One region of the Butyrivibrio sp. XB500-5 genome, then DNA from elsewhere that is predicted to be linked to it. Evidence: predicted binding sites of a transcription regulator. Region 1 holds the regulator's gene; each other region holds the start of a gene.

Region 1 (10,024 bases):
CATTATTGTAAGTATCGGCAACGTTCTTAAAGCCGACAAACAAAAGCTTCTCCGCCTCATGCTTGACGTTATCGTTCGCAGCGCTACTCTCCGTAGCGTTTATAAGCTTACCGATATTTCCGGTCACAAGGATAAATAAATTGAGAACAAAAAGAAGTGCCACGCACACAGCCGTTACGGGCAAAAGACAAAACAAAAACTTAAACACCTTGGCAATAAGCCCCAAGAACCATGAAAGCATGGAAAACACGGCTTTCAGCACCGATATAAAAAGACCTGCGACGGTTCCCGCCGCCATCGACAATAACGAAATCATCAGATATACTCTGCTCCCTTGCAAAACATTTCTTCTCAAATTTTATACGAAATAAAGCCCCGTGTCGAGCAACATATTTATCCTTGGTACTCGACACAGCCCCATATAAATGATAATGTTTATCTATCGAAATAACGCATATGACATGAAAAGAGGAGACTTATATAAATGGGGACAATCAAGAAATTCTTCAAAAAACACCGCGCACTTATCTATTTGGCAGCACTGATACCGTTTTTCGTATCTTGCTACGGCTACTATATAACAGGTAAATTCTCGTTTTGGGAATTCGTATATGCGGCAATCGCCGTCTACTTTGTAAATCCCGTATCCGAAGACGTTAACGCTTTTATATTATTCGGTGAGATTACATCCGTGATCGTTACCGCCGGCATCATTTTAAGTGTCCTTAAATACGCTTATGCCAAGATAGAACACTTTTTTATCAGGTTAAAAAAGGATTCGACAGTAGTATACACAGATAACGAGCTGGGTTACGCCCTTGCTTCATCATTAAAAAACGGATATGCAACAGAAAACGATTCCAGGCCCGAGAAAGTTAAAAATCACATCGTGATGTTTGAAGACGACGCCAAAAACATCACATTTTACAGTCAGAACGAGTCCAGACTCAAAGATCAAAAGGTCTTCATGATGATGACGGAGCTTGATTCCACACTCCTTAAAGCAACAGACACATCCGAAGCCGATCTTCACTTCTTTAATACAAATGAGCTTCTGGCAAGAGATTATTGGAAAAAATACAATCTTTACAGCCACAAAAGTGACAGCTTCAAGATTGCTGTTATCGGCGATAATGACGTTGCCGACGCGATCTTTAAATACGGTTATCTCAATAACCTCTATACTTTGGAGCAGTCATTTGAATATCATATCTGGGGACTTACAGGTTCCAAGGCTTCCTTCATCGGTAATCTTCCGACTGATAACAAGGACAAGATCATAATCCACAAAGAAAGTCCGTTTGAATCATGCGATTCATTCAAAGACATCGACAGAGTGATCTACTGCCTTGAAGAAAACAGCATCGACATGATACAGATGATCCTGTACGTTAATCCGACTGCAGAGATCCATTGCTATTTTAAAGAAGAAACAAGCTACGAAGACATCTACGATTCCGACAAGATCATTACCTTCGGAGCTCTTGACGATCTTCTTACGGAAGAAAGCGTCAAAAATGAAAGCTTATATCTTCAGGGCAAACTCTTTAACTACGACTATGCCCTCAGATACTCCGAAAGAACCGCACCTTCCGACTATAAAAAAGAGATGGAAAACGAATGGAAAAAACTCAGCGGTTTTAAAAAGAGTTCAAGTATCGCAAGAGCCGATCATTACTGGATAGAAAAAAGATTAAAGGAAGACGGTATTCTCTCGGATGAGGACGAAGACGCGCTTAAGATTGAGCATATAAGATGGAGCCGTTTCCACTTTATAAACCACTGGTCTTATGCAGAAAAAAGAGATAACGCGAGAAGACGTCATAATCTCCTCGTTCCTTACGAGCAGCTTGCTCAGTCGGAAAAAGAAAAAGACGGCATCTATGATGCCATGATAAAAAAAGAGATAGAAAGACTTGTATAAATTCTTTCATAAAAATACGCCGGTGGCTTGCAACCATCGGCGTTTATTATTCTCCTCTTATCTTACAAACTTCCTCGGTACTCTCTTATTAATATCGCATGTAAGCTCGTAGTTGAATCTTCCGCTCATCTCTCCCAAAAGCTCAGCCGAGATTTCCTCTCCGCTTGTCTTGTCTTTTCCAAGAAGGATGACTTCGTCGCCCTCTTTTGCTTCGGGAATATCAGTCACATCAACCATGAACTGATCCATGCAGACTCTGCCAAGGATCTGTGCTCGCTTGCCTCGAATAAGAACGTATCCCTTGCTTGAAAGGCTCCTGGGATATCCGTCACCGTAGCCTACGGGAATCGTAGCGATCTTGGTGTTCCTATCGCAGACAAAGGTTCCGCCGTAGCTTACAGGTGTTCCCGAAGCAACTTCTTTGATCATAACTATATGACTTATAAGTTCCATAACGGGCTTAAGATTCACAATATCCTTAGGCACTTCCTCGGAAGGCCACATTCCGTACATAGTAACGCCCGCTCTTACCATATCCATAGAAGATTCGGGAACAGCAATGATACTCGCGGAATTCGCACAGTGATGAAGCTCGATCTTGCGTCCGAGTTTCTCTTCCACATCGCTTACAAAGCCCGCAAACACAAGCTCTCTTTCTTTTACATTGGAAAGATCCTTCTCATCCGCTCTTGCAAAGTGAGTGAAGATGCCTTCTATCTTAAGAGATTTTTCTTTTTCACATTCAAGGACAAAAGAAATTCCGGCATCGTCGGGATGTATTCCGATCCTGGACATTCCGGTATCAACAGCTATATGGATAGGTGCAGGCTCTTTTATCTCGCCTCCCTTAAGAAGCTTATCCGCGCACTGCGAAAGCTCTTTTACCATGTCTGATCTAAAGACGGTCGGTCTGATACCTTCCTTGAGCATCCTCTCATACGCGTAAGGGAAGGTGTAACCTAGAATAAGAATAGGCTTACATATGCCGTTATCCCTAAGCTCAAAGGCTTCCTCCGCGGTCGCTGTCGCGTAGCCCCAGATGTAATCCTTGGTCTCAAGGTCTCTTGCTATCTCGATACTTCCGTGTCCGTATGCATCTGTCTTAATAACCGCCATGATCTTGGTACCCTCAGGTATGTTGGCACGCATGGAATCAAGGTTATACTCCACAGCGCTCAGATTGATCTTGGCGCAAACTCTCAAAAACTCGTTCTGCATTATGATTTATTTTCCTTATTTCAATATATCTTCAAGCTCATCGACAATATCCGTTGCCGTCATAGACAGCTTGCCGTGGCCTCTTGCTGCGATATTTCCGGCGGCGCCGTGAATGTATGCTCCGAGGCACGCCGCTTCAAATCCCGTAAGATCATAGCTAAGAAGCGCTCCGAGAATACCTGTGAGCACGTCTCCGCTGCCTGCGGTCGCCATTCCGTCGTTGCCGCTCATATTAATATAAATCTTTTTCTCATTGCTGTCACTTACGATGCTACGCGCATCCTTGCAGATGACCGTGCAGTGAAGCTCGTTCGCAAGCTCCTTGGGATACTCCAAGAGATGCTCCTTGCAGTCCGCAACGCTCGTATTAAACAGTCTTGCAAATTCGCCCAAATGAGGCGTGATTATCAGCTTCTTGCCGCCCGTAGCATAATTGGAAACAATGCTACGTAAGTTCTTGTCATCCGAAATAATATTGAGCGCATCCGCATCCGCAATTATATCCTTGTCATAGTTGTCAAAGAGCGTTCTTACAAGCTCTATTCCCTTACCGTCAGAACCGATGCCGGGTCCTATGACAGCGCAGCTTGACCATTTCATCGCCTCCGATAACTTGGGAAGGATCGGCTCAAAATCCTCATAAGTACATAGAAGTGCTTCAGGCAAAAGAGTCTTCACAGCGTCCGCGTTTTCGGCTGCCGTAAATACCATGACCATGCCCGCTCCGGATTTAAGGCAAGCGCCCGCCGATAAGATGCATGCTCCGCTTATGGTCTTGGAACCTGCGATAACAAGGACTTTTCCGTTTGTTCCCTTGTTGGAATCTTTCTTCCTCTCAGGCAAAAGATCTTTTACCTCATCATCGTACCAAAAGCACGTAGGCTCCTTGGTCAAAAAGCTCTCGTCAGTGATACCGGCGTCCTTCACAATAAGCTTACCCGTATACTCGCAGCCCGGATAAAGAAGGTGTCCTATCTTAACCTGATTGAAGGTCACGGTCGAATCCGCCATAACGGCGCAGCCCATGACTTTGCCGTTGTCCGCATTTATTCCCGAAGGAATATCGACAGATACAACGAACATGTCATCCAATCTTTCTTTTTTACAATCATTGATATAGTTTATCGCTTCTTCAAATGTACCCGTGACATTTCTCGAAAGCCCTATACCGAACAATGCATCTACTATGATATCCCATTCGGCAACGCTTTTGTTGTCTCTTATATTGGAAAAAGTGTCAGTAGTGATCCCGTAACTTCCGCAGATCTTGAGCTGCATCAAAAGAAGATCGCTGCACTTGGTGGGATCTCCTATAACGCACAGATTTACAAGATATCCTCTCTGTTTGAGAAGTCTTGCGATACATGCGCCGTCTCCTCCGTTGTTTCCGATTCCCGCAAAGACAAGTGCTCTGCGCTTTCTCGTGATCTTTCTTTCATCAGCGTATCTGTCTACTTCATCGCACACCGAAAGAGATGCTCTTTCCATAAGGATCTCGGTCTGAACGCCGAAAATCTGCGACGTATTTCTGTCGTACTGCTTCATCTCACTGCTAGTGACTGCGTATCTCATAGTAGTTTTCCCCTTTTTAGAACAATAGGCTGCCACTCGGGCAGCCTACTTTATATAACTCATTCAACAAATTCACCATCATCGGCGTTTCTCGGCCTTCTGATGGGATGCCTTCTGTTAGGATCGTATTTGAGATCGAATATCTCCATAACCTCAGGCCCGAATATCTGATGCATGTAGGAATAGAGATTGTAGTTTTCAAGCTCAGCTTCCTGCATATGGATTATGTTCTTCTTAAGCTCAACTCTCACTTTGGATACCCAATCATCAAGCTCCAAAATGTATTCGGTATTGTCATGAAGCCTCTCATAGCAGACATTCATGGTCTCTACCATAAGCTTATAATCCACATCATATATTTCTCGCGACAGGTCTTTTAACTCATCGCTATAGGAATCAAGTCTATCATTGCACTCCGAGATAAGCCTGGTCCTGTCCTGGATTTCTTTCTCGATCTGGGGATTATCGATCTTACCTGCTTTATCGCGAAGCGGAACTATCTCGCCAAGAAGCTTCTTCTTAAGCTTCTTGATGTCCTTGGTCTCTCCGCGAAGCTTGGAATCCCTCTCTACCAGTGCATTAAGTTGATCCGCCAGCTCTTTGATCTCAGGCGACATTTCCGTCTGGGTAAAAAGCTGATGCCATTTGTTATCAAGCGTCAGAATGGGAATCTTCTTCCCTTCAAGCGCAGACATATAGACTTTATTGTCTTTTGCCATTACTTTTTCTCACCCGGGTTTAATGTTTGTTCGTATCTGTTAATATTATACGATAATTTCATCAAACTGTCAGATAAATGTACGTTTTCAACCTGTATGCTGCCCGGAACTTCAAGGTCAACATGCGCAAAGTTCCAGATAGCCTTGATCCCGCATTCAGAAAGCCTGCGCGCCATAGGCACTGCCTGATCCTTGGGGATCGTTAGCACAGCTATTTCTATCTTGTTCTTGCGAACAAAATCCTCAACTTCATCTATGGGACGAACCTCGACGTCTCTTATCTTGGTTCCGAAAAGCGACGGATCGCGGTCAAATGCGCCTTTAAACACAAAACCTCTTCTTGTAAAGTTGGTGTAGCCTGCGATAGCCTTACCGAGATGTCCGGCACCTATGATAACAAGGCTGTGTTCCTTGTCGATGCCGAGTATCTTACTGATCTCATCATAAAGATAGCCGACATTATAACCATATCCCTGCTGTCCAAATCCGCCGAAATTATTAAAATCCTGTCTGATCTGGGAAGCAGTAACCTTCATTATATCGCTGAGTTCCTGAGAAGATATTCTCTCGACACCCTTCTCCTTAAGGTCACCTAAATATCTGAAATAACGTGGGAGTCTCCCTATGACGGCTTGAGAAATCTCTTTTTCTGCCATATTCCGCTCCTCCTCATTTTTGATATGTGGAACAGCTCTCATCACCTCTGTAGAGCCATCCGAATGGATTGTTAAGAATTCCACAATTCAATTATATATGCCCGTTAAACTTGTGTCAAACAGAAATGTTTTCATCTCTCAAAGACCCGCTATTACTTCATTCTCAGAGCCTGAACCGTTTAGAGATACAAAGATTCTGTTAAAAGGACCTTATGGAATTGTACCATAAGGTCCTAAATAGTTGTTATATATTATTAGATTGTCTGCTGGTCAGATCCGCCAAATCCCTTAGGATTGGGACCATACTGGTTATCACCCGGCTGCGAATCTGAAACCATGAATACAAGAACAATAATTCCACCAACTACAGGAATCAATCCAAGTAAAAGGAACCATCCTGACTTTCCTGTATCATGAAGTCTTCTTACACCAACCGCAAGTCCGGGAACCAATGTAGCTAATGCCCAAATAATAGCTAAAATTGAAAATACACCTGAAACATTAACCAGAATTCTTACTACCACGTTAACTATCATCTGGAGAAGGAAGAAGTACCAATACTCGCTTCTACGAGCTCTTCCCTCAAACACTGCATAGTTAGAAAATACTGATTGTACCGCCTCTGAAAATGACATTTTGTTTTCCTCCTAAAAACCCTTTTTCATACTTTTATATAAAAGTTCTTGACATATTATACGTCATTTTATTTACGGCTTCAATAACATTTCATGCATTTTCATAGTCTAACAATTAGTACTAATTATCAGAAAAAGTCTGATTATTCAACATAGAAAATTACGGTTTAAAGTAGCTTATTGCATCTGTCAGATTGCCGGCAAGCTCCTGCAAGTTCCTTGCTGATTCTGTGATTATCGAGAATGTCGCATTAAGTTCCTGCATAGACGCATTGGTCTCCTGCGTTGATGCCGCATTCTCCTGAGATATAGCAGACAAATGTCTCATTTACACAATCTCTAAAAACATTTATCATATTGAAGAAAACCAAGAAAAGAAAGAGGATTTATTATGTCTTATAAAGATTATATGGTAAGGGCAACCGCAGCTAATGCGCAGATCAGAGCCTTCGCCGCAACAACTAAGGACCTTGCCGAATATGCAAGAAAGGTTCACGGCTTATCCCCGATTGCCGCAGCCGCGCTTGGAAGGCTGATGACGGGAACCGTTATGATGGGCACGATGATGGATAATGACGACGATCTCATCACGGTCAAGATAGACGGCGACGGCCCGATGAAGGGTGCGCTCGCGACAGCCGACAGGCACGGTAACGTCAAGGGTTACGTCATCAACCCTCTTGTTATTATGGAACCCAATGCCTCCGGTCATCTCAATGTCGGCGGCGGTTTTGGCGAGGGAACTCTCACCGTAATAAGAGATATGGGGTTAAAAGAGCCTTATGTGGGCCAGGTGCCTTTATATTCCGGCGAAGTTGCCGAAGATTTCACCTACTATTTTTCCAAGTCCGAACAGACTCCTTCTTCGGTCGGACTCGGAGTTCTTGTCGAAAGAGAAAACTTATCCGTTATCGCAGCAGGCGGTTTTATCATTCAGCTCCTTCCGTTTGCCGATGACGCGACTATCGATCATCTTGAGGAAAACCTTAAAAAGTTCACTTCGGTAACTGATATCTTAAAAGCCGAAAAGACTCCGGAAGAGCTCCTTAACATCCTTCTTGAGGGCTTTGACGTAGAGATCACTGACAAGGTTGATCTTAACTTTTACTGTAACTGCGATAAGGACAGAGTGGAAAGAGCTCTCATGCTCATTGGCAAAAAAGAGCTTGATGAGATGATAGAGGAAAACAAGAACTTTGATGTGTGCTGTCACTTCTGCAACAAAAAGTATACTTTTTCTCCCGAAGATCTTAAGAAAATAAGGGAACGCGCCAAGTAATTTTGACGATAATGAGTTATAATATTTTTTAGACATAATTAAATATAAAGGAGGTATGGTATGAAGACTATTACTAAGATGACAAGGTCAATAGCATCTGCTCTTGCAATCGCTATCTTCTTTGCATTAAGTGTACCGACACTTAATCTTGCAGCTTATGATGCCCCGGCCGATGTCAGAACCATCGCAGACATTCCTGCAGATCTTACCGGCAAAACCGTGGTATTACAGACAAATGACGTCCACGGTGCACTCGGAAGATATGCTTATGTAGCTTCACTTAAGCAGAACCTTGCTGCCAGAGGCGCTGAGGTTATTCTCGTCGACTCAGGTGATTTCAGCCAGGGAACTCCTTATGTAAGCACATCAATGGGGGCAACCGCCGTTACGGTTATGAACGCGGCGGGATACGATATCGCAACTTTAGGAAATCACGAATTTGATTACGGTTATGCTCAGCTTGCAGCAAATCTTACACAGGCTAAGTTTAAAGTTATCTGTGCGAATGTACTTGATGCAAACGGCAATCCTATTTACGATCCCAATTATATGTATGTTACAAAGAGCGGTTTAAAGCTCGGATTCTTCGGAATGGAAACACCCGAGACACAGACCAAGGTTAACCCCGGTCTTATCAAAGGAATATCTTTCCTTTCAAAATCCGACATTTACAAATGTGCTCAGGATCAGACTGATGCATTAAAGTCTCAGGGTGCAGATCTTGTTTTGTGCCTCGGCCACCTTGGTGTTGATGAAGAGTCAGCTGCCGACGGACATCGAAGCGTTGATATGTATGCCAAGACTAAGGGCATCGACCTTATTCTTGACGGCCACTCTCACACTGTTATGACAGCAGGTGCCAAGAATGAGCCTATTCTTTCTACAGGAACCAAGGTAGAAAACATCGGTGTCGTTATTATCGACGATGCTTCCAAGGCTATTGAGGATAAGTTCCTCATCACACTCGACGGACTTCAGCCCGAAGTTACATCTTTTAACGTTGCCAACGATATAATCAAAAAGGTTGATAACGAATACAGCGTAGTATTTGCAAAGAGCGAAGTTCTCCTCGACGGAAACAAAGCTCCCGGAAACAGAACTCAGGAAACAAACCTCGGCGATCTTATCGCTGACGCACTTATCTGGAGCGTTCTTAGAACAGACGGCGGAATTACCGTTCCCGAGGATCACGTCGTTGCTATCACAAACGGCGGCGGAATCAGAGCTACCATCAAGGCCGGCAATGTAACCAAGGCTGACCTCAATACTGTTCTTCCTTTCGGAAACACAGTTGCCGTTGTTTATGTAAAGGGTTCAGAGCTTCTTGAGGCTCTTGAAGCTTCAACATTTGCCGCACCCGAAGCTGTAGGTGGTTATCCTCAGACATCGGGAATCAAGTTTATGCTTGATACAACAGTACCTTATGCTCAGGGAGCCGCTTATCCCAAGTCAACATACTATGCTCCTTCCAAGATCAATCGTGTGACCATTCAGAGCATCAACGGACAGCCTTTCAACATGAATGACACATACGCTGTAGTAACCAATAACTTCTGTGCAGCAGGCGGCGATACATACTATGCTTTCGCAAACGCAAGCTCACAGTTCGATACAGGTATTGTAATGGATGAAGCCGTTATGGAATATGTTAAGCAGATTCTTGACGGTAACATCACAGCTGCTCAGTACGGAAAGCCCAGAGGTGATCAGACGATCATCACTTCCGCTACAGACGCTTCCACAATAGCAGACGCAAAGGCAGCCGTTCAGGCCGGTTCAGGTGAGGCCGCTGCAGCACCCGCTAAGGAAGAGGCAAAAGCCGAGGCTCCTGCTGCTGAAGCTAAAGCCGAAGAGCCTGCCAAGGCTGAAGAAAAAGCTGAGGCTCCTGCTGCTGAAGCTAAGGCTGAGGAAAAAGCAGACGCTACTTCCGAGAAGCCTGTAGAAGCTGCAACTGAAACAGCTCCCGCTGCTGAGACTGCTCCCGAGCAGACACAGTCTTCCGCTGATACCTACGTTGTTGT
Region 2 (10,024 bases), on a different contig from region 1:
TAGCAAAAAGAACCAAGGCGTTTTTGATCATGCTCTTTGCATCATTCATGCTTTCTTCGCCTCCTTCTTTGCAATTTTCTTGATTCCGAAAGCTCTCGGAATAGTGAATTTCTCAATAAGAGGAACCAAAAGGTTTCCTATTACGATCGCATAGGAAACACCCTCTGCGTTGGAACCGAAAATACGGAACACGCCTGTGAGTATTCCAAGGATAAATCCGTAAATATATCTTCCCTTGGGTGTTATCGGACATGTCACATAGTCTGTTGCCATAAAGAAGGCACCGAGCATAAGTCCGCCACCTGCAAGGTGTGCTGAGATATAAGCCCAGTTAAATCCGTATCCTCCGAAGAGCCCTACAAATATCGCAAATGTGATGATGTAGGTAAACGGAATAACATAGTCGATAATTCCGAGCGCAAACAGGATCATCGCACCGATCGCAATGCAAAGCATTGAGGTCTCACCGATCGTTCCGCCCGTTCTACCGATGAGCATATCCATTATATTGACATCAGCGCCTGCTTTAAGGTTAGCAAGCGGTGTTGCTCCCGTGTATGTATCGGTAACGAAGTTGGTCATAAGGGCGGGAAAAGATATCACGAGGAATAATCTTCCGCCGAGTGCGGGATTCATGAAGTTCTGGCCAAGTCCGCCAAAGAGCTGCTTAACCAAAATTATCGCAAAAACACCGCCAAGTACCGGTACCCAGAACGGTACGGTTGAAGGCAGGTTCATTCCCAGAAGAAGTCCTGTTACAACCGCCGAAAGGTCGCCTATAGTTACACGCTTGTGCATGGCTTTCTCATAGATAAACTCAGATAAAACACAAGAAGCCACGGACAGCAAAAGAATAATCAGAGCATCCGGCCCGAAATTGTATATACCAAAGCCTGCTGCCGGTAAAAGCGCAATTACAACCCACATCATGATGTTGGACGTGGTAGTGTTTGCTCTTACATGCGGGTTGGATGACACTCTTTTCATATCACTCATTAAAAATGTCCCTCCCTTACTTTTTCCTGTTAGCCAGCTGAATCTTTCTCATACCCTTGATCAGCTGAGTGAGCTGACGTCTTGCAGGGCAGATATAACTGCAGCATCCGCATTCACAGCATTCCATTCCGTACATATCAAGGAATGCCTTTTCGTTGTTGTGTTCAACGGCATCGGCAAGGTTCTTGGGGATAAGTCTCTCGGGACATACCTCCACACATCTTGCACAGTTGATACATGCGCTCGGTTCAAGGGCTGAAACCTCGTCCTTGGTAAGGCATGTAAGAGCTGAAGCCGTCTTGGTTGTGGGAACATCAAGGTCAAAGAGTGCAAATCCCATCATGGGACCGCCTGATATGATCTTGGCAGGCTCAGTCTTGAAGCCGCCTGCGTCCTCAAGAAGCTCCTTGTAATTTGTTCCTATTCTTACTTTATAGTTTCTGGGATCGGCAACCGCATCACCGGTAATGGTAACGATCCTCTCCATGAGAGGTCTTCCCTCTTTTACCGCTCTGCAGACAGCACAAAGAGTATCAACGTTATCAACGATACATCCCGCATCGGCAGGGAGCATCGAAGAGTTGATCTCTCTTCCCGTAACCGCATAAATAAGCATACGCTCAGCGCCCTCAGGATATTTAGTCTTGACGGGCTTAACGCTTATCTTCTCTTCATCTTTAGTTAATTCCTGGAATTTCGCGATCGCGTCGGGTTTATTGTCCTCTATAGCAAGAATACCTCTGGCTTTGGGGAAAATACTGACAGCAATCTTAAGACCTTCCAAAAGAAGCTCCGGCTCCTCAATCATACGTCTGTAGTCAGATGTAAGATAAGGCTCGCACTCCGAGCAATTGGCTATAACATAGTCAATCTTGTCCGGTTCCTTCGGAGAAAACTTAACCGCAGTAGGGAATCCTGCTCCTCCCATTCCTACTACGCCGGCCTCTCTGACCGCTGCAATCTTGTCCTCCGCTGTCATCTCCTCGTATGGTTTGAGTGGTTTAAACTCCACCTCTTCATACTTCTCATCATTCTCTACGATGATACTCTCGCACATAGCGCCGGTAGCCAGCCTGCGCTTCTCAATAGCCTTAACCGTACCTGATACGGTTGAGTAAATCGGTGCCGAAACAAAACCTCCGGCTTCTGCAATCTTTTGTCCTGTAAGAACGTGATCCCCAACAGCGACAATTGCCTTGGCCGGTGCACCGATGTGCTGAGACAACGGATAAACCAAGTCACCTTTTGGTAGCACTGATTTAATGGGCTTGTCCTTAGTAAGTTCCTTGCCTTCATAAGGATGGATGCCGCCCTTAAAAGTACCTCTTGCCATTTCCTACCCTTCTTTCATATTTTAGATGTGTACCCGATAAGAATAATCGGGTGAAAAATTTAACAATTTAATTATACTATATTTTCACGGGAAAATGCTGAGAAATCGAAAAAAAGTTTAAGAGAAAATGTGATACAATATGGTAGTAGGCGATTTCGGAAAGTGAGATTTTTTATCATGATCAAGACAAACGAAGCTTTGACCTTTAGTGAAGACCATATAATTCATTCACTGCCCAAGATTCTGGGATGTTCAAATAAGGATATTCTTTTCATTGATATAGAGACTACGGGGCTGTCACTTCGAAGTTCAGACCTTTATCTTATAGGTGCTTCATATTATAAGGACGGAAGCTGGCAGATCTGCCAATTTTTCGCAGAAGACATCAATCAGGAAAAAGAGATCCTGGAAGCTTTTTCGGAGTTTTCAAAAGGCTTTTCAAAAGTGCTCCACTACAACGGAGACAGATTCGATATCCCCTATATAAAAAGCAAGCTTGAAAAACACGGCTTGCCCAATATTTTCGAAGACATGGACTCGATCGATATCTACAAAAAAATAGGTCCATACAAAAGACAGCTTGGGCTCATGGATTGTAAGCAAAAAACAGTCGAACTCTATCTAGGTATCAACAGAGAAGATAAATACGACGGCGGTAAACTCATACCGATTTACAAGAACTATGAACAAAGCAAAAATAAGGAAGCGCTTAAGCTGCTTCTTTTGCATAACTTCGAAGACGTAAAGGGCATGTTCGGCATACTTCCGATGCTGCAGTACAGCACGTATTTCGCCATGTTCAGAAATCTTCCCAAGGTATCCGTTAAATGCGATGAAGATATCGATGATGAAAAATATTGCTCGGACTGGAGCAACAAGCTCCCCGTCAAAGCTGTCAAAGTACAGGCCAATCAATACGATGACATGGACGGTCATTCAAGAAAAGAAATCTTCATGAAGCTCCACATGGCAATGGCTCTGCCTTGCTCGCTGACAGGCAATTATGAAGGTTTTTATTTAAAGACAAACGGAAATGAAGCCACGCTTCGTCTTCCTTTATATGAGACAGAGCTTAAGTACTTTTATTCCAATTACAAGGATTACTTCTATCTTCCAAAAGAGGATATGGCAATCCATAAATCCATCGCTTCATTTGTAGACAAGGCATACCGTGAGAAGGCAAAACCCGAGACCTGCTACACCAAGAAAGAAGGTCAATTCCTTAAGGAATGGGATCTTGTTTTTTCACCTTTCTTCAAAAAAGATTATGAGGATAAAAACTTCTATTTTGACCTCAGTGAAAACATGAAAAAGAGCCGTTTTGCGATGAGCTTATATGCTTCTCATGTGATGGCTAAGATATTGGAAATATGATTATAAAAAAATATCGAGCGGACCGGGTGTCACTCGATTTCACGCAGAACAGCGGCCCGGGGGAATATACCACCCGAGCCGCTGCTCTGTTTAGATGTAGAGTTAGGAGAAAACTATTAGGCTTTAGGCTTCTCGTAATAGAAGGAGTTTTTACGAACGAAGCCTATTTCTTTATAATTTATTATCTGCTCTGTGCTTCCGATAAAGAGGATTCCGCCGGGAGCAAGTGAATCATAGTACTTTCTGAATACTTCGTCCTTGGCCTCCTCTGTAAAATATATAAGCACGTTTCTGCAGACTATAAGGTGCAGATCCTTCGGATAAGGATCGCGAAGGAGATCTGCCTGTTTAAAAGTAACCCTCGACTTGATCTCATCCGACACCTTCATTTTGCCGTCTTCAGTCTCCGTAAAATACTTAGTCTTAAAATCCGCCGGAACGCCGGCAACTTCTTTTTTGTCATATATAGCAGCTTTTGCTTTCGCAAGAACAACGGCGTCAAGATCCGTAGCAAGGATGCTCACCTGATTAAGCGGCATATGCTTTGAAAGCAACATAACTATCGTGTACGGCTCATCACCCGTTGAACATGCAGCGCTCCATATCTTAAGGTTCTTTCCGAATTTACCCATGAGCTCCGGAACCATCTCTTTATCCATAAGGTTCCACTGATCCACATTTCTGAAAAATTCGGAAACATTGATGGTAAGGTATGATACAAAAGCATCGAGGGCTTCTCTGTCTTTTTTGATAAGCTCTGCAAATCCGTCATATCCCTTGACGTCATACTTACCGATCAGGGTATCGATCCTTCTTTTCATCTGCTTTTCTTTGTAAGCATTAAGATCAATCTTTGTCAGATCATAAACCGCTTTCTTAAACCACTCATAATCGTATACCATAGATGCCACCCCTCCTGATCGGTCTGTACTTTTTAGAATCTAATACCATTTTATAATATACCGAAATGTATGTAAAATTAAATAATTATAAACGACATCACATATATAATTATCAAAATACAATAACCGTTATTGCAGAAAACATGCTTAGTCGTCTTCCGGCTTCAGTTCATCCCCATACGTATATACTTCATCGGAGATTCCGAGCTTCTTGCGATAATCCTTTAAGATATCCTCTATTTCTTCTATGGTGCAAAGCGTCTCATCCGGGTCAACAAAAGCTTCACAGGCTTTCTTATACGCATCTTCAAGATCTGTGGCATCCTCGCCGTGTTCATCTTCAGGATAACGGTATTCCACGTCTACTGTTATATACTTTTTATTGTCATAAAAGGTATACCGGTCTACATCCACCCTTATGTCATCTCCGCCGATCCGGATACCGTTAATGGTCACATCCTCTTCGGGAGGATCATATTCTGTCTCATATATTGATTCATCCCACTCATACCACAAATGATACTTTCCTTCAGCATCAAGATATCCGTTAAATCCTCCGTGAGTCATAGCCCCGCCCGAGCCTGATACATATATCATTCCGGAATACGTTATGACTGCGGATTGTCTGGCCCAACAGTCCTGAATATAGCATATCTTCAGCTTTCCGCCAAAATTCTTTACTATCAGACTTAAGCCATATCCATGTGGATCTTCTTCATCATAAAAATCCACCAATAGTTCATAGCTTCCATCCAGCCCAAGATCAATATATCTCTCACTTAAGTACTCCGCATCGTCCGGTATTTTGGTACGATCAATGTCTATCATTCTTTCAATTTCAGGCAATTTGTAGCTTTTTTGCCCGGAGGATAAACCAAACTGTTCGCAGTATTCACTGCAGTCCTCTGAACATTCTGCCTCTATTTCCCCACTGATAAATCCCAAATACAGCTTTTCAGACTCTTCATCAAGTGTGATCTCCGATCTATCTCTGCCGTCGATATAATCCCTCCATATAGCAAACTTCGAACGGGGTTTTTCAGTGGAAGCCGCATTTCCCGATCCTGCCGCTTCGGTGTCTTCTGAATCCGCTTCCGAGGCTTGCTCCGTAGGCACGGCCGCTTTACTTCCGCAGCCCGCAAGGCATAGGCATAGTCCGAGTACAAGTAATAATCTCACTCTTTTCATTATTCAATTCTCCTTCTTTTATATAAGCGTTAACAGATCACTTAAGATGCGGTGCTCAATGCCTTATGCATATCGATCCGCTTCTTGATCTTTATAAGGACTGCGCAGCAAACAATATCAAGTATGCATACCACGATCCAGTTATATGAAACAATTCCCCTTAGAATACTCTTTTGCCAAAAGATCTTACTGTAATAATTTATTGTGTAGTTAAAGCCCATGAGCACTATTGTGTTGCGCCCAAAGAACTTAAGAACTCTGTTAGAGCCGATCACATCGCGGCTAAGTAGCAGCACAAAGACTGACATGCAGGTACTTCCTATGATAAAAAGGCCCGGATAAGTGCCGAACTTTCTTAGATTTATATCAACCTTGCCCGTTGCCACGGTACATAGGAAGAATACTGAAAAAAGAAAGCACATAAAGCCCACATAAAAATGCGGATTCCCTGACATCACCTTGGATACGTCCTTATTATCAAGGACTTTCCTGATATAATATCCCGCCATCATAAAGCCTGCGCCTATAAGAGCTATTCCGATATGCCATGGAAGTATAGGGCTCTTAAGTGCTCCGAGGATGAGATTGACACCCCAGAACGCCATGAACATAAGGCATTTCGCCGCTCTGCTCCTTAACTTGAAAACTGCCCATACAACTATCGTACTTAAGAAGATACATGGTAAGAACCATAACGGCACACTGGTTCCCATTCTTGCTTTGGTGCTATAGGAATACAGTGCCCATAATATACTTCTTACGCCTTCCTGAGAAAATTCCTCAAAGCTGTAGCCGGACATCAGATCATAGATAAGCTCAAGACCGATATTTATCCCACAGAGTACAAAATAGGGAATGATATATGCCTTGAACTTACTTACAACAAGGTTCTTTAATCCCTTCTCTTCCCACTTTTCTCTGTTATAAAGAAATCCGGAAAGGATAAAGAAAAACGGCATATGGAAACCGTATATCAGGGTTGTAATGATATCAGGGGCGCCTGAATGACCTATCAACATAAGGATGATCACGATGCCCCTGGCAATATCTATATATTCACTACGAAATCTAGCATTCATATCAATATCCTCTGGGATTCTCACTAACCTCGATAAAACCTCGTTAAGTGTTCACCCATGGCTCGCACTAGCCTCGAAAGAACCTCGGCAAGTGCTCTGCAAAAAAAACCGGCAGCAAATAATTGCTGCCGGTGCAAAAATTCTACTGTTCTAAATTAGTTCTCTTCGTTCTGCTCAGCGATAACCTTGTCGATATCAACTGATACAACGTCGCCCTCTTCCTCAGCTGCTTCGTCTTCCTTCTCGGGAGCGAACATAGCCTTGATTGAAAGGCTGATCTTCTTCTCATCCTCGTTGAAATCAACGATCTTAGCTTCTACTTCCTGACCTACCTTAAGTACGTCTGAAGGCTTCTCAACATGCTCCTTAGCGATCTGAGAAACATGAAGAAGTGCATCGATTCCTGCCTCAAGCTCGATGAAAGCACCGAAGTCAGTCATTCTTGCAACTTTACCCTTAACTACGTTGCCTACTGCGTATTTCTCAGTAGCATCCTTCCAAGGGTTCTCGTCGTCAAACTTTCTTGAAAGAGCGATCTTGCTTCCGTCAATGCTCTTAACAAGAACCTTGACTGTATCGCCGATCTTAAATACTTTCTTAGGGCTCTCAACGCGTCCCCAGCTCATCTCTGAGATATGAAGGAGACCGTCTGCTCCACCGAGATCGATGAATGCACCGAAATCAGTAACGTTCTTAACTACGCCGTCAACGACATCGCCAACCTTGATAGTATCGAACAACTTCTTAGCCTGCTCTGCCTTCTCAGCTGTAACAAGCATTCTTCTGTTACCGATATATCTGCGTCTCTTAGGATTGTACTCAGTTACAACGAACTGAATCTCCTGATCCTGATACTTGGAAAGATCTTTCTCATAGCTGTCTGAAACAAGACTTGCGGGGATGAAGATTCTGACTTCATCAACCACTACTGTAAGACCACCTTCGAGAACCTGAACAACCTTGGCTGTAAGAACTTCCTTGTTGTTGAATGCTTCTTCGATTCTCTTGTTGCCTCTATCGATTGCGAGTCTCTTGTATGAAAGAATAACCTGTCCGTCTGCATCGTTGGTCTTAAGGACCTTAACGTCCATTGTGTCGCCAACCTTTACTGCAGTTGTAAGGTCAATGCTGTTATCGTTGCTATATTCGTTCTTGGTCAAGATACCATCGGACTTATAACCAATGTTAAGGATTATCTCGTCAGGCTTAACGTCAATAACAGTTCCCTCAACAACCTCCCCTGTATGAATTGTTTTGAAAGATGCGTTAAGCAACTGTTCAAAAGTTTCTTCTGACATAATTCTGAACCTCCTCAATAATGTTCTTTGGGGTTGATGCCCCGGCGGTAATCCCCACTAGCTTAACCGCTTTAGTTATATCTAAATGCAAGTCATCCAGTGTCTGAATAAAATATGTATCGGAACACTTCTTGCTGCATATTTCGTACAGTTTCCTGGAGTTAGAACTGTGCGCGCCACCAATAACTATCATTACATCGGCTCTGGAAGCAATTTCTTCGGCCTCTGTCTGGCGTACCTCAGTAGCGTTGCATATAGTATTCACAATATTAATATTGTAACCGTTATTCCTAAAGATTTCAACGGTTTCTTGAAATTTATTCTTGTTAAATGTAGTCTGGGACACTATTGTGTAATCTTTGGTCTTGTCTCCTTCAAAGTTTACGGCACTTTCAGGGGAGTCGACCACGTAAACTTCGCCTTTTGAATAGCTTACTATTCCCTCGACCTCCGGATGATTGGCAGAGCCAATTACAATTATGCTCTTTCCCTTCTCGCTCTCCTCTTCCACGATCTTGTGAATACGCTTAACAAAAGGACAGGTGGCATCCATTATCTCAAGCCCGGTTTCCGCAAGCTTTTCATAGGTCTCCTTAGTCACGCCGTGGGAACGGATAATGATCGTTCCTTCCGTCACACCCTTAAGCTCATCGACAGACTCTATGACCTTAACCCCCTTTTTTTCAAGGTCGGAAACAACAGTCTCGTTGTGAATAATGGGACCGTAGGTAAAAATATTTTTTCCTGATTTATTATTTATCTGGTCGTATACGGTCTCAACTGCCTTGGTAACTCCAAAGCAAAAACCCGCATGCTCGGCAACTATAACTTCCATAATCATCTCCTACCGCTCATATAGCGGCAATTTATCATCCCTTGTACAGAGTAATGATCTTATCTACCACCTCATCGATCGTCATATCGGATGAATCTACCAAGACCGCGTCGTCAGCCTGTTTAAGAGGTGATATGTCTCTGTGCATATCTCTGTAATCTCTCTCGATGATCTCTTTTTCGATCACATCGATATCACACTCCATTCCCTTTTCTGTAAGTTCTTTAAATCTTCTGTCCGCCCTCACCTTAGAGCTTGCGGTAAGGTAAACCTTGCACTCGGCATTCGGTAGAACTACGGTTCCGATATCTCTTCCGTCCATGACAACATCTGTTGTCTCCGCAAGCTTCTGCTGAAGCTCAACAAGCTTTTCCCTGACGTATCCGATGACACTGATCGCCGAAGCCATGTTTCCTACTTCCTGAGTTCTTATAAGCCCGTTTACGTTTTCACCGTTAAGAAATACCATCTGCTCGCCGTTCTCATGCTTAATGGTGATGTCTGCAGCCTTACATTTCTCAACGATTTTTTCAGTCTCGTCCGCTCCGATTCCCTCTTTTTTCATAAAAAGAGCCATCGCACGGTACATTGCTCCCGTGTCCACATATATAAATCCAAGATTCTTTGCCACGCGCCTTGCTATTGTACTTTTTCCCGCTCCCGCAGGTCCGTCGATCGCAATCTGTTTACTCATTTCTTTTAACTCCTAAAATCATATTTCTCCGGCAGAAGTTCCGGCAAGATGTCCCGTTGACCATGCAACCTGTAAGTTAAAGCCGCCGGTCTCAGTATCAACGTCTATCACTTCTCCCGCAAAGTAAAGTCCCTTTATAAGCTTGGACTCCATCGTTGAAGGATTGATCTCTTTTACGTCCACGCCGCCTCTGGTTATTATGGCTTCGTTAAAGCTTCTCGTTCCGTTGACCGTTATCGGAAGATTCTTAATGAGCCTTACGAACGAGAGCCTTTCCTCTTTGGTGATATCGTGAACAGGTCTCTCCGGATCTATCCCGGATAAG
Region 3 (10,024 bases), on a different contig from region 1:
CGCTTTTTCTTTTCTTCCTCTGTGATAGCAGGTTTTTTTCCAAGAAGGATCATTACAACCGCGATCATCGTAGCGAGCAGTAATACGATCACTGCGATGAGAATTATTAAAATTGTATTTGAATAATTATCGGTTGCAACGTTTCCGGTTGTACGGTTGTTTATATATATGACAGAGGCTCCTGTCGTTGACTCCTCAATCTCAGGCTTAACTGTGCCCGGAGTAAGCTTGTTGTAAGCGATACCGAATGAATCCAAAACATTGACGATCTCTGTGGAATCTATTGCTACCGAGTACTGTCCGTCCTTTTTAAGGACATTCATTCCGATCACGTCTCCGTTTTCGTTTACAAGCGGTCCACCGCAGTTATTCTGACCAACCTCAGCGTTATGTGTGATGACGTAAACATCATCGAGGCTGTGAATATTAACAATCTTTCCCGATGATATGATAGTGTCTTTCTTGTCATATCTCTGGGGGTTCTTGTCATAATTTATCTCATCCGGATAACCGATCGAATGCACGTAATCTGTCGTATTATACGGAAGATCATTGGTGAATCCGTCATCTGATGTATAAATTGAAAGCGGTTTTCTGTTTACAAGATTTTCGCTTGGAGTAAATACAGCCATGTCGAGCTTATCGCTCTGCTGATACAGTTCACAGCTGACTGTCATATCTACTGTTACGACCACTTCGTAAGAGATATCGTCGAGCTTGTCACTTATATCTTTTATTCCAAAACTCTTTAATGCATTCTTTCTGGTGGTCTTATCAGGTACGATTCCATTCTTACTTGTAATAATGTATTGCTTGGAATTGTCTCCCTGTGCTCCTACGATAAAACCGGTCGCACCTTTTATGATGTGGCTTGAGCCGTCATCGTCGGTGTATACACAGTTGATCTGAACCACTCCGTTTCCTGCATCTACAGCATCCGCAACAGTTGATGTCGCAAATTCTTCGCTGCTTGCTTCACTGCTTGAATCCTCAAGCGCTGTGTTCTCCTTTTCATTATTGTTTGTAAAATCTGTCCCCGTTGTTTCTTCTGTGCTACTTGTCGCTGCGCTGCTCGCCCCTTCTGCCGCGTATGTTGTTACGGGTGAAAGAGCCATGCACAATGCCATTGCCCCAATCAGAATTCTCTTTGCATAGCACTCTTTCCTTTTCATCACGTCGCCTCCTACAGGTTATTTGTAAATAACTATCTGTATTAAAAGTTAACTCCTTTTCAATAAATCACTTTGTCTTTCAATAGAACAATTTGCTTTAACAAATGTGACAATTTACTTTAACATTTATGAACAAATCTGTCAACCTTAATCGGTTAAGTTGATCTCTTTATGGGTGCAGCTACACCTGCCAACATCAGTATTTATGCAACATTGGCGCGGATTGAATTTTTACAAAATTCCTTAATTTGTTACCTAATACGAAATTTTCTCTACTTTATTATGTTTTCATGTTTTTTTATGTTTTTTTATCACTTTTATGTTTGATTATTAGTTAATTTGAAGCTATCATATATATATAGTGTTGCATTATGCGTAGTCTGTTTTTCGGAGGATAAAAAATTGTCGATACCGATTACATACGATAATTTCAAAACTTATGTTTCCCTATGCAATGCCCCGTGCGCTATCTTGTCGGTTCAGCGCAGAGGAGAAGGTATATGCGGCGAAATAAAGGTTGTTGCCGCCAACGATTCTTTCAGCATGACCAATGAAGATGTTGAAGGAAAACTCTACACGGACTATTTTCCAAAAGATCCCAAATTTGAAGACATATGCTATAAGGCTGCGTTTGAAGGCGAATCCTATCACGCATATCTGGACACCAGAAAGCTTTACGGATTCTGGACTGAGAACACTACTATCCCAATCGTCCATGAGAAAGGCTCGGATATCGGATATTGCCAGCTGACATATTTTCTGACAAAAGAGATGGATGCAAGCAAATATTCAATCATTCAGCCCGACATTGCTTCTTTTGTCATAGAAACATGTCTTAAACTACGAGGTGGAGATGATTTTTACACCAAGATGGATATGGTGACAAAAGATATAAGAGAATTTACTGACAGTTATGCTGCCAGCATAATGACCATATCAAGAGATCTGTATAAATTTGATGTTGTTTCGGAGAACGTACTTAACAATGAAGTCTGCCTTCGGGATATCTTTTCCGATGTTCCTTATGAGATCGTTGAATCATGGGAAGAATTGGTGGCAGATACCAACTGTATCATCATAAGAAATGAAGATGATATGCAGTATTATGAATCCAAGGCTCCCGAGTGGGTCAGAACTTTAAGAGATAACGATGTCAGAGCACTATGTCTTGTCCCGTTTATACATCAGAACACGATCATCGGATATCTTTATATCACCAACTTTGATGTAGCAAATTTAACCAAGATCAAGAACACAATTGAGATTCTCTCCGTTTTCCTTTCATCGGAGACCGCTCACCACATCTTTATAGAAAGGCTAAGGAGCCTTAGCCTTATCGATGCAAGAACCGGTGTTTATAACAGAAATGCCATGAACAACAAGGTCGATGAGCTTGCTGCTCAGCTCAGCATCAAGCCCATGCCTTTCAGTGTCGCATTCTGCTATCTCAACACTCTCAAGACAGTCAACAAAGACGGTGGTCACGAGGCCGGAAATAAGCTCCTTAAGGAAGCAGCTCAGCTTCTGAAGGACACCTTTAAAAATGACTATATTTACAGGTCATCCGGTGATGAATTTGCCATTATCTCCACTAACTCGACAGAAAAAGAGTTTGAAGAAAAGGTAAAGAGACTTAAAGAAAAAGCCAAAGATCCCGCATGGATCTATTTCACGGTCGGATATTACACAGACAACACTGACGGCGCACTTCATTCGGCAATGCGCTATGCTAACAAATACGAAAGAGAGTTTAACGAAGAGTTTTATTATAATTATCCTGACATGGTTAAATAAAAAAGGACGGTGTTCAAATGGGTAATCGTAATGATCTTTACGAGAGGCTTAATACCGCAGTAAATGCCGTATCCTCTTCAGCCGCAATATTTGAGGTTGAAGTGGATGATCAAGGCAACTTTAAGGAAATGCGATATTTTGCCATGAATAGGTCTTTTATAATGGACTGCATAGCTATGTTCTTCCAGGAAGAAGATCCGGGAGAACAAAAAGATGTTGCCCAAAAGATCAAAGAGATCGAAGAAAAAATGCTAGGTGCGGAATATACCATCAATGTTCCGAAAGAGCCGAAATTCGAGGATTTCTGCTATAAAGCCGCTTGGAAAAAACAGCCTATCCATACCTATGTTGATACCACAATGATGTACGGCTTCTGGACCGAGGATTACATGATCCCGATCGAAGTTGCGGATGATAAAAAAGAGCCCAACGTCGCATATTGCCAGTTCATGTACACTCTCAACAAAGAGATGGACACCAATAAGTATTCAAACGTATCTCCCGACATCGCCTCTTTTGTTATAAAAACTTGTCTGGAGCTCAGAAACGAAAATGACTTCTACTCCAGCATGGATACTGTAACAAAATATATCAGAGAATATACGGGATCAAACGCAGCCAGTGTTCTCAGTTATCAGGGCGACCTTGAAAAATACGAGGTCATAAGCGGTGTGACTGACGATCCGAATGTAAGCTTAAAAGAGATATTCAAGCAGGTTCCCTTCTCAGTTGTAGCAAGTTGGGAACGGTTATTTAAAACATCAAATTGTATCATCATCAAGGATGAACATGATGTAGCATATTATGAATCCATCGCCCCCGAATGGATAGCTACATTAAAGCCTTATAAAATATTCAGCTTATGTCTTGTTCCTTTCATCCATCAAGGCGAGATAATCGGCTTCCTCTACATCACAAACTTTGATGTATCAAGCGTAACTCGCGTAAAAGAAACTATTGAGATGGTATCCTTCTTCTTATCAGCGGAGGTTGCCAATCACCTATTCCTTGAAAGACTCGAATATCTCAGCAATGTAGATATCCTTACAGGCGTAAAGAACAGAAACTGTATGAACGTAGACGTCGATGAGCTTGCTCTCAAAATGGAATTTGATCCAAGACCATTCACCGTTGCATTCTGCGATCTCAACGGTCTTAAGACGGTAAATGATAATCAGGGTCATGACGCTGGCGATAAGCTTATCGTAGCAGCTGCGAACATATTAAAAGAGGTCTTCCCCGACGACAAAATCTACCGCGCAGGCGGCGATGAGTTCTCGATCATCTCCACTCACGGAAGCGAAGAAGACTTTAAAAAGAAAGTTGATAAGCTCCGCGAACTTGCAAGCGATCCCGAATGGCTGTGCTTCGCAATAGGCTACTATCACGATGAAACCGAAGGTAACCTGCGACTTGCCATGAGATATGCAGACGAGCGGATGTACAAAGACAAAAACGAATTCTACAAAGCACATCCCGAAAAGAGGAGATAAAAATAATCCCCGGAGGAAACCCTCCGGGGATTTTATTATCAGTAGAAGTTCGACTCTCGCACTTCGTGCTCGATCGAACGACCTTGCTTATTAGGTTCGAAAGAACCTCACCAAGTTCAGTGGAAGTTCGGCTCTCGCGCGTTGCGCTCGCCCGAATGACCTTGCTTACTAAACTCGAAAGGACCTCGTTAAGTAATCAAGGTCAGAATTTACCAGCCTTAGCAGCTTCTTCGATTGAAACGGCTGTAGAAACAGTCATACCAACCATCGGGTTGTTACCAGCGCCGATAAGACCCATCATCTCAACGTGAGCGGGAACTGATGAAGATCCTGCGAACTGAGCATCTGAGTGCATACGACCCATAGTATCTGTCATACCGTAAGAAGCGGGGCCTGCAGCCATGTTATCGGGATGAAGTGTACGTCCTGTACCACCGCCTGAAGCAACTGAAAAGTACTTCTTGCCTGCCTCTGTGCGCTCCTTCTTGTATGTTCCTGCAACGGGATGCTGGAATCTTGTAGGATTGGTTGAGTTACCTGTGATAGATACGTCAACGTTCTCCTTCCACATGATAGCAACACCTTCCTGTACGTCGTTAGCGCCGTAGCAGTTAACCTTTGCACGAGGTGAATCAGCGTCCTTAGAGTAGCACTTTCTGAATACTTCCTTTACCTCGCCTGTGTAGTAATCGTACTGTGTCTCAACATATGTGAAACCGTTGATACGAGAAATGATCTGAGCTGCGTCTTTTCCAAGACCGTTAAGGATAACTCTAAGGGGTTTCTGACGAACCTTGTTAGCCTTCTCAGCGATACCGATAGCACCCTCAGCAGCAGCGAATGACTCGTGACCTGCAAGGAATGCGAAGCACTCTGTATCCTCTTCAAGAAGCATCTTACCAAGGTTACCATGTCCAAGACCAACCTTACGACGGTCTGCAACAGATCCGGGAATGCAGAAAGCCTGAAGACCGATACCGATTGCAGCAGCAGCCTCAGAAGCCTTACGGCAGCCCTTCTTGATAGCGATAGCGGCACCTACTGTGTAAGCCCACTTAGCGTTCTCGAAGCAGATAGGCTGGATGCCCTCGATGAGCTTGTAAACATCGATGCCTGCAGCCATTGTAATATCTCTACACTCTTCTACTGAAGAAATCCCATACTCCTTAAGGCAAGCCAGGATCTGGGGCTCTCTTCTTTCATATGATTCAAATAAAGCCATTTTATATTCCTCCTTACCTTAAATTACTCTTTTCTGGGATCAATGAATCTGGCAGCGTCAGCTACACGTCCGTACTGACCCTTAGCCTTCTCTATAGCTGTGTTAGCGTCATCACCGGCCTTGATGAAGTCCATCATCTTGCCGAAGTTAACATACTTGTATCCGATGATCTCGTCGTTCTCATCAAGAGCAACCTCTGTGATGTAACCATCTGTAAGCTCAAGATAACGAGGTCCCTTGTCAAGTGTTCCGTAAGTTGTACCAACCATTGAACGAGCACCCTTACCAAGATCCTCAAGACCTGCACCGATAACAAGTCCGCCCTCTGAGAATGCAGACTGTGTTCTTCCGTATACGATCTGAAGGAAGAGCTCTCTCATAGCTGTGTTGATAGCGTCACAAACAAGGTCTGTGTTGAGAGCCTCGAGAACTGTAAGTCCGGGAAGAATCTCAGATGCCATAGCTGCTGAATGTGTCATTCCTGAGCAACCGATTGTCTCTACAAGTGCCTCCTGAATGATACCTTCCTTAACGTTAAGTGAAAGCTTGCAGCAACCCTGCTGAGGTGCACACCAGCCGATACCATGTGTATAGCCGGAAATATCCTTAACCTCTTTGGACTGAACCCACTTAGCCTCTTCGGGAATAGGGGCAGCGCCATGATGTACCCCTTGTGTTACGGGACACATATTCTTTACCTCTGTTGAGTAAATCATGTGAAAATCTCCTTTCATATTGTAAAGTAATTATTCATTACTTACTACCTGATTTGTTTAGACTGACCATAGATGTGCCTGCCAAGCACGGTCATAGATGGCAAACGTATATTTCTCAAAAAAGAGTTGCCAAACACATTCGCCAAAACCTATTTTTACACAAAACTGCGCATATTTCAATGGTAATGTTATAAATTTAACATGATATAGGCGTCATAAGTCAAAATGCCTACATGCTTGCATATTTAGTCTTCCGTTTTCTCTACAATGTGATCCTTATCTTTGAAGATGTGATGCGCAGGAATACAGCCTCTTACGCTGGAAAGAGGATACACGTTACTCCATCTTCCGATGACCGTTCCGGGATTGAGGACTGAGTTACATCCAACCTCAACGTTGTCACCGAGCATAGCTCCCATCTTCTTAAGACCTGTCTCAACCTTGTCGTTCTCGCCGTTCTTAACTACAACGAGCTTCTTGTCGCTCTTAACATTGGATGTGATAGAACCTGCGCCCATGTGTGACTTAAAGCCGAGGATCGAATCTCCGACATAGTTGTAATGAGGAACCTGAACCTTATTAAAGAGGATTACGTTCTTAAGCTCTGTTGAGTTTCCTACAACCGCGCCCTTTCCAACGATCGCACTTCCTCTGATAAACGCACACTGTCTTACTTCCGCGTCCTCATCAATGATGCAAGGTCCGCCGATATAAGCGGAGTCAAAAACCTTTGCGCTCTTTGCAACCCAAACGTTCTCACCGCGCTTTTCGAACTTGTCTGCGGGAAGCTTGTTTCCAAGCTCTATGATATAATCCTTGATCCCTGCAAGAAGCTCCCACGGATACTCCTTGGTCTTCATGAAATCCGCAGCGATAGTCTCGTTCAGATCATACATATTTGAAATCTTAAATTCTTCCATTTTAATTCTCCTTTACTTTATCGGAAGCCTTCTTGCCGGCAGACTTCTTGGCTGTTCCGGCCTTCTTTGCTCCGCTCTTAGCTGTGCTCTTATAATTTGATGCAACGTAGTCAAACCTTGAACGCAAAAGCCCTCTGTAATCGTTGTCCTTAACAAGGTTCGTCCTCTTACTTACGAAGTCGTCAAGCTTCGTCATATACTCGTTTTCGGAGATCTCTCCGTTCGCGACGCCCGTAAGTCCCTTCTCCCAGCTTGCCGTAAGCGCGGGATTGAGCATGGGCTTCATCGAGCACGCAACGGTCTCATAGACCATCTCTCCCATCTGTGTGGGCGTGATTATCTGGGTCTTTTTATTAAGATTAAGGTACTTAATGTTGACGAGCTTAGTAAGTATACCCGCTCTCGTCGCACTCGTTCCGATTCCCGAGCCCTTGATCTGAGCGCGTAGCTCCTCATCTTCGATAAACTGTCCGGCATTCTCCATCGTAAGGATGATCGTTCCGGAGTTGTATCTCTTGGGCGGCGAAGTCTCGCCTTCTTTTAGGTTAAAAGACTCTGCGGAGAGCTTGTCGCCCTTCTTTAATTTCTGAAGGTGCTCGAAGAGTTCCTCATCGGTCACGGTCTCCTCTTCGCTCTCCTTATTGTCGTCCTTGTCATCATTATTCTTGGCCTTGTCCTTAAAGAAGGAATAGTCCATAACATGCAGATATCCCTTGGCGGTCAATATCTTGAAGTTGGCAAAAAAGCTCTCGATCTTGCCTTCGTGTTCCTTGCTGTCCATGGTAAGCGAAAGCGCCACTTTACTGTAGGTCGCTGACGGGTAAAAGACGGCAAGAAAACGCCTTACTATTATCTCATAGACCTTGGCCGATGTCGGCGACAAGCTTCCAAGTGCCGATAATCCCTGGCCTGTCGGAATAATTGCATAGTGGTCTGTAATTGCTTTGTCGTTGACATATCTTGTCTTCTCAATACCTTTATAGGACTCATGCTGCAGGATTGCCTTGGCAAACACGGCGCACGGTTCATACGAAGTAAGTCCCTTTATATTCTGACTGATGACCTTGGCGATGGCACTAGACATTACACGCGCATCGGTTCTTGGATAAGTCGTCAGTTTCTTTTCATATAATTCCTGAGCTACAGCCAGCGTCTCGTCGGGATTTATCTTAAAAAATCTCGAGCAGTCATTTTGAAGCTCCGCAAGGTTATACAGAAGCGGCGCGTTCTTGACTTCTTTTTTCTTCTCACACTTAACTACTGTGGCTTCCACAGGAACAGCACCGAGAGACGTTATCAGCTCCTGCGCATCCTCTTTGGTCTTAAAGCCCTTCTCGCTGTAGAGCTTGGGCGAATTGTCGTAGAAAGATTCGGGCGTAACTCTCCACTCGGCATCACACTCTTTTCCGCCGATATTTACACCTGCAAGGACACGGTAAAAAGGCGTCTTTACAAACTCTCGTATCTCTCTTTCCCTGTCGACTACAATGCCCAAAACGCAGGTCATTACTCGTCCGACCGAAATAACGCATTTATCAAGATTAAGGTAATTCTTGATGGAATACGCATATTTCAGCGTCAGAGCTCTGGAGAAATTGATACCCATGAGGTAATCCTCTTTTGCCCTAAGAAAAGCGGAAGCGCCGAGATTATCATACTCGGAGTCATCCTTGGCTTCTCGTATTCCGCGCAGGATCTCGTCCTCAGTCTGCGAGTCGATCCAGACTCTTTTCCTCGTCTTACCCGTAACTCCCGCCTGCATGTCAACAAGACGGTATATGTATTCACCCTCGCGTCCCGAGTCGGTGCATATATATATCGTATCGACGTCGTCTCTGGTCAAAAGGCCTTTCACGGTCCTAAACTGCTTGGAAACATTCCCTATAACTTCGTATTTAAAATTCTGTGGGATAAAAGGAAGTGTGTCGAGCGACCACCTCTTGTACTTATCGTCGTAGACTTCAGGATAGCTCATGGTTACCAGGTGTCCGACGCACCACGTTACAATAGCATCATCAGACTCCAGGTAACCGTCTTTCCTGGAAAAATTTATCTTCATCGCCGAGGCAAAAGCCTGGGCAACACTAGGTTTTTCAGCAATGTAAACGCTCTTAGCCATTCGTTAATTCATCTATACCTATGAGTCTCAGCTTGGAATCGGGCTTCATCGACGCATCAATCAGCCAAGCGTCAAACCCTACCGTTGAGAACAGATAGAAATAATCTCCCTCAAGTCTTGCTTTTTTTGCGCAGGACCAAAGGCTTTCTAAGTCGGCGTGAGTCGCCTGTTTCTGCCAAAAACACATTCCAATGGCGGTATCTCCGGTATCACTCTGTACGATGATATCCAGATTGCCGGATTTTCCTATCCACTCACCCTCTTCAGATACATCGAACGGAAAGATCCCTCTGTCCATGCTTCTGTAAAGGTATTCGCGACATACCGTCTTGAAATATTCCGATGCGTAGCTTTGCATTCCTGCCGATATAAATATATCATAAAATTGCTCCGCAGGCATCTGCGTAAGACTACTTTCATTAGGGAAGATAAATCTGAAATAGAAATCCAGCAAAGGGTCCTCTATCTTATAGGCTCCCTTTACAACATTCTCTCTTCCCGCATTTCCGAATGAATAAACCTTGCTCGCAAAATCATGATGAATCAAGGTCTTAAGATAAACCGATATCTTGGCTCTGGAAAAGCCCG

The links. Region 1 encodes Rex, which represses fermentation and respiration genes when NADH is low (regulators of the CRP and FNR family bind a similar motif). Its sites were predicted from a motif close to ATTGTTAANTANTTAACAAT; they were not measured.
Region 2: a site for Rex is predicted at 2,377-2,396, ahead of rsxC (electron transport complex subunit RsxC). Genes of this name have one in related genera too.
Region 3: a site for Rex is predicted at 6,582-6,601, ahead of D6856_RS13165 (iron-sulfur cluster assembly scaffold protein). Genes of this name have one in related genera too.

What each region holds. Positions count from the first base shown of each region.
Region 1 is NZ_RAIS01000009.1:35,754-45,777, forward strand. Features, by position in the region: gene D6856_RS14280 (J domain-containing protein) at 1-316, opposite strand, end outside; gene D6856_RS14285 (RyR domain-containing protein) at 485-1,924, shown strand; gene alr (alanine racemase) at 1,982-3,142, opposite strand; gene D6856_RS14295 (NAD(P)H-hydrate dehydratase) at 3,158-4,714, opposite strand; gene D6856_RS14300 (hypothetical protein) at 4,774-5,433, opposite strand; gene D6856_RS14305 (redox-sensing transcriptional repressor Rex) at 5,433-6,089, opposite strand; gene D6856_RS14310 (DUF805 domain-containing protein) at 6,344-6,724, opposite strand; gene D6856_RS15230 (hypothetical protein) at 6,885-7,052, opposite strand; gene hslO (Hsp33 family molecular chaperone HslO) at 7,116-8,003, shown strand; gene D6856_RS14320 (5'-nucleotidase C-terminal domain-containing protein) at 8,064-10,024, shown strand, end outside.
Region 2 is NZ_RAIS01000001.1:771,011-781,034, forward strand. Features, by position in the region: gene D6856_RS03620 (FMN-binding protein) at 1-49, opposite strand, end outside; gene D6856_RS03625 (RnfABCDGE type electron transport complex subunit D) at 46-996, opposite strand; gene rsxC (electron transport complex subunit RsxC) at 1,013-2,329, opposite strand; gene D6856_RS03635 (ribonuclease H-like domain-containing protein) at 2,507-3,703, shown strand; gene D6856_RS03640 (CheR family methyltransferase) at 3,820-4,605, opposite strand; gene D6856_RS03645 (hypothetical protein) at 4,753-5,793, opposite strand; gene D6856_RS03650 (acyltransferase family protein) at 5,835-6,872, opposite strand; gene rpsA (30S ribosomal protein S1) at 7,028-8,170, opposite strand; gene ispH (4-hydroxy-3-methylbut-2-enyl diphosphate reductase) at 8,151-9,005, opposite strand; gene cmk ((d)CMP kinase) at 9,040-9,699, opposite strand; gene D6856_RS03670 (NAD(P)/FAD-dependent oxidoreductase) at 9,718-10,024, opposite strand, start outside.
Region 3 is NZ_RAIS01000007.1:181,345-191,368, reverse strand. Features, by position in the region: gene D6856_RS13185 (FHA domain-containing protein) at 1-1,172, opposite strand, end outside; gene D6856_RS13180 (GGDEF domain-containing protein) at 1,575-2,966, shown strand; gene D6856_RS13175 (sensor domain-containing diguanylate cyclase) at 2,984-4,459, shown strand; gene D6856_RS13170 (GGGtGRT protein) at 4,662-5,681, opposite strand; gene D6856_RS13165 (iron-sulfur cluster assembly scaffold protein) at 5,705-6,397, opposite strand; gene D6856_RS13160 (UDP-N-acetylglucosamine pyrophosphorylase) at 6,643-7,317, opposite strand; gene D6856_RS13155 (DNA topoisomerase) at 7,319-9,436, opposite strand; gene D6856_RS13150 (ATP-binding protein) at 9,429-10,024, opposite strand, start outside.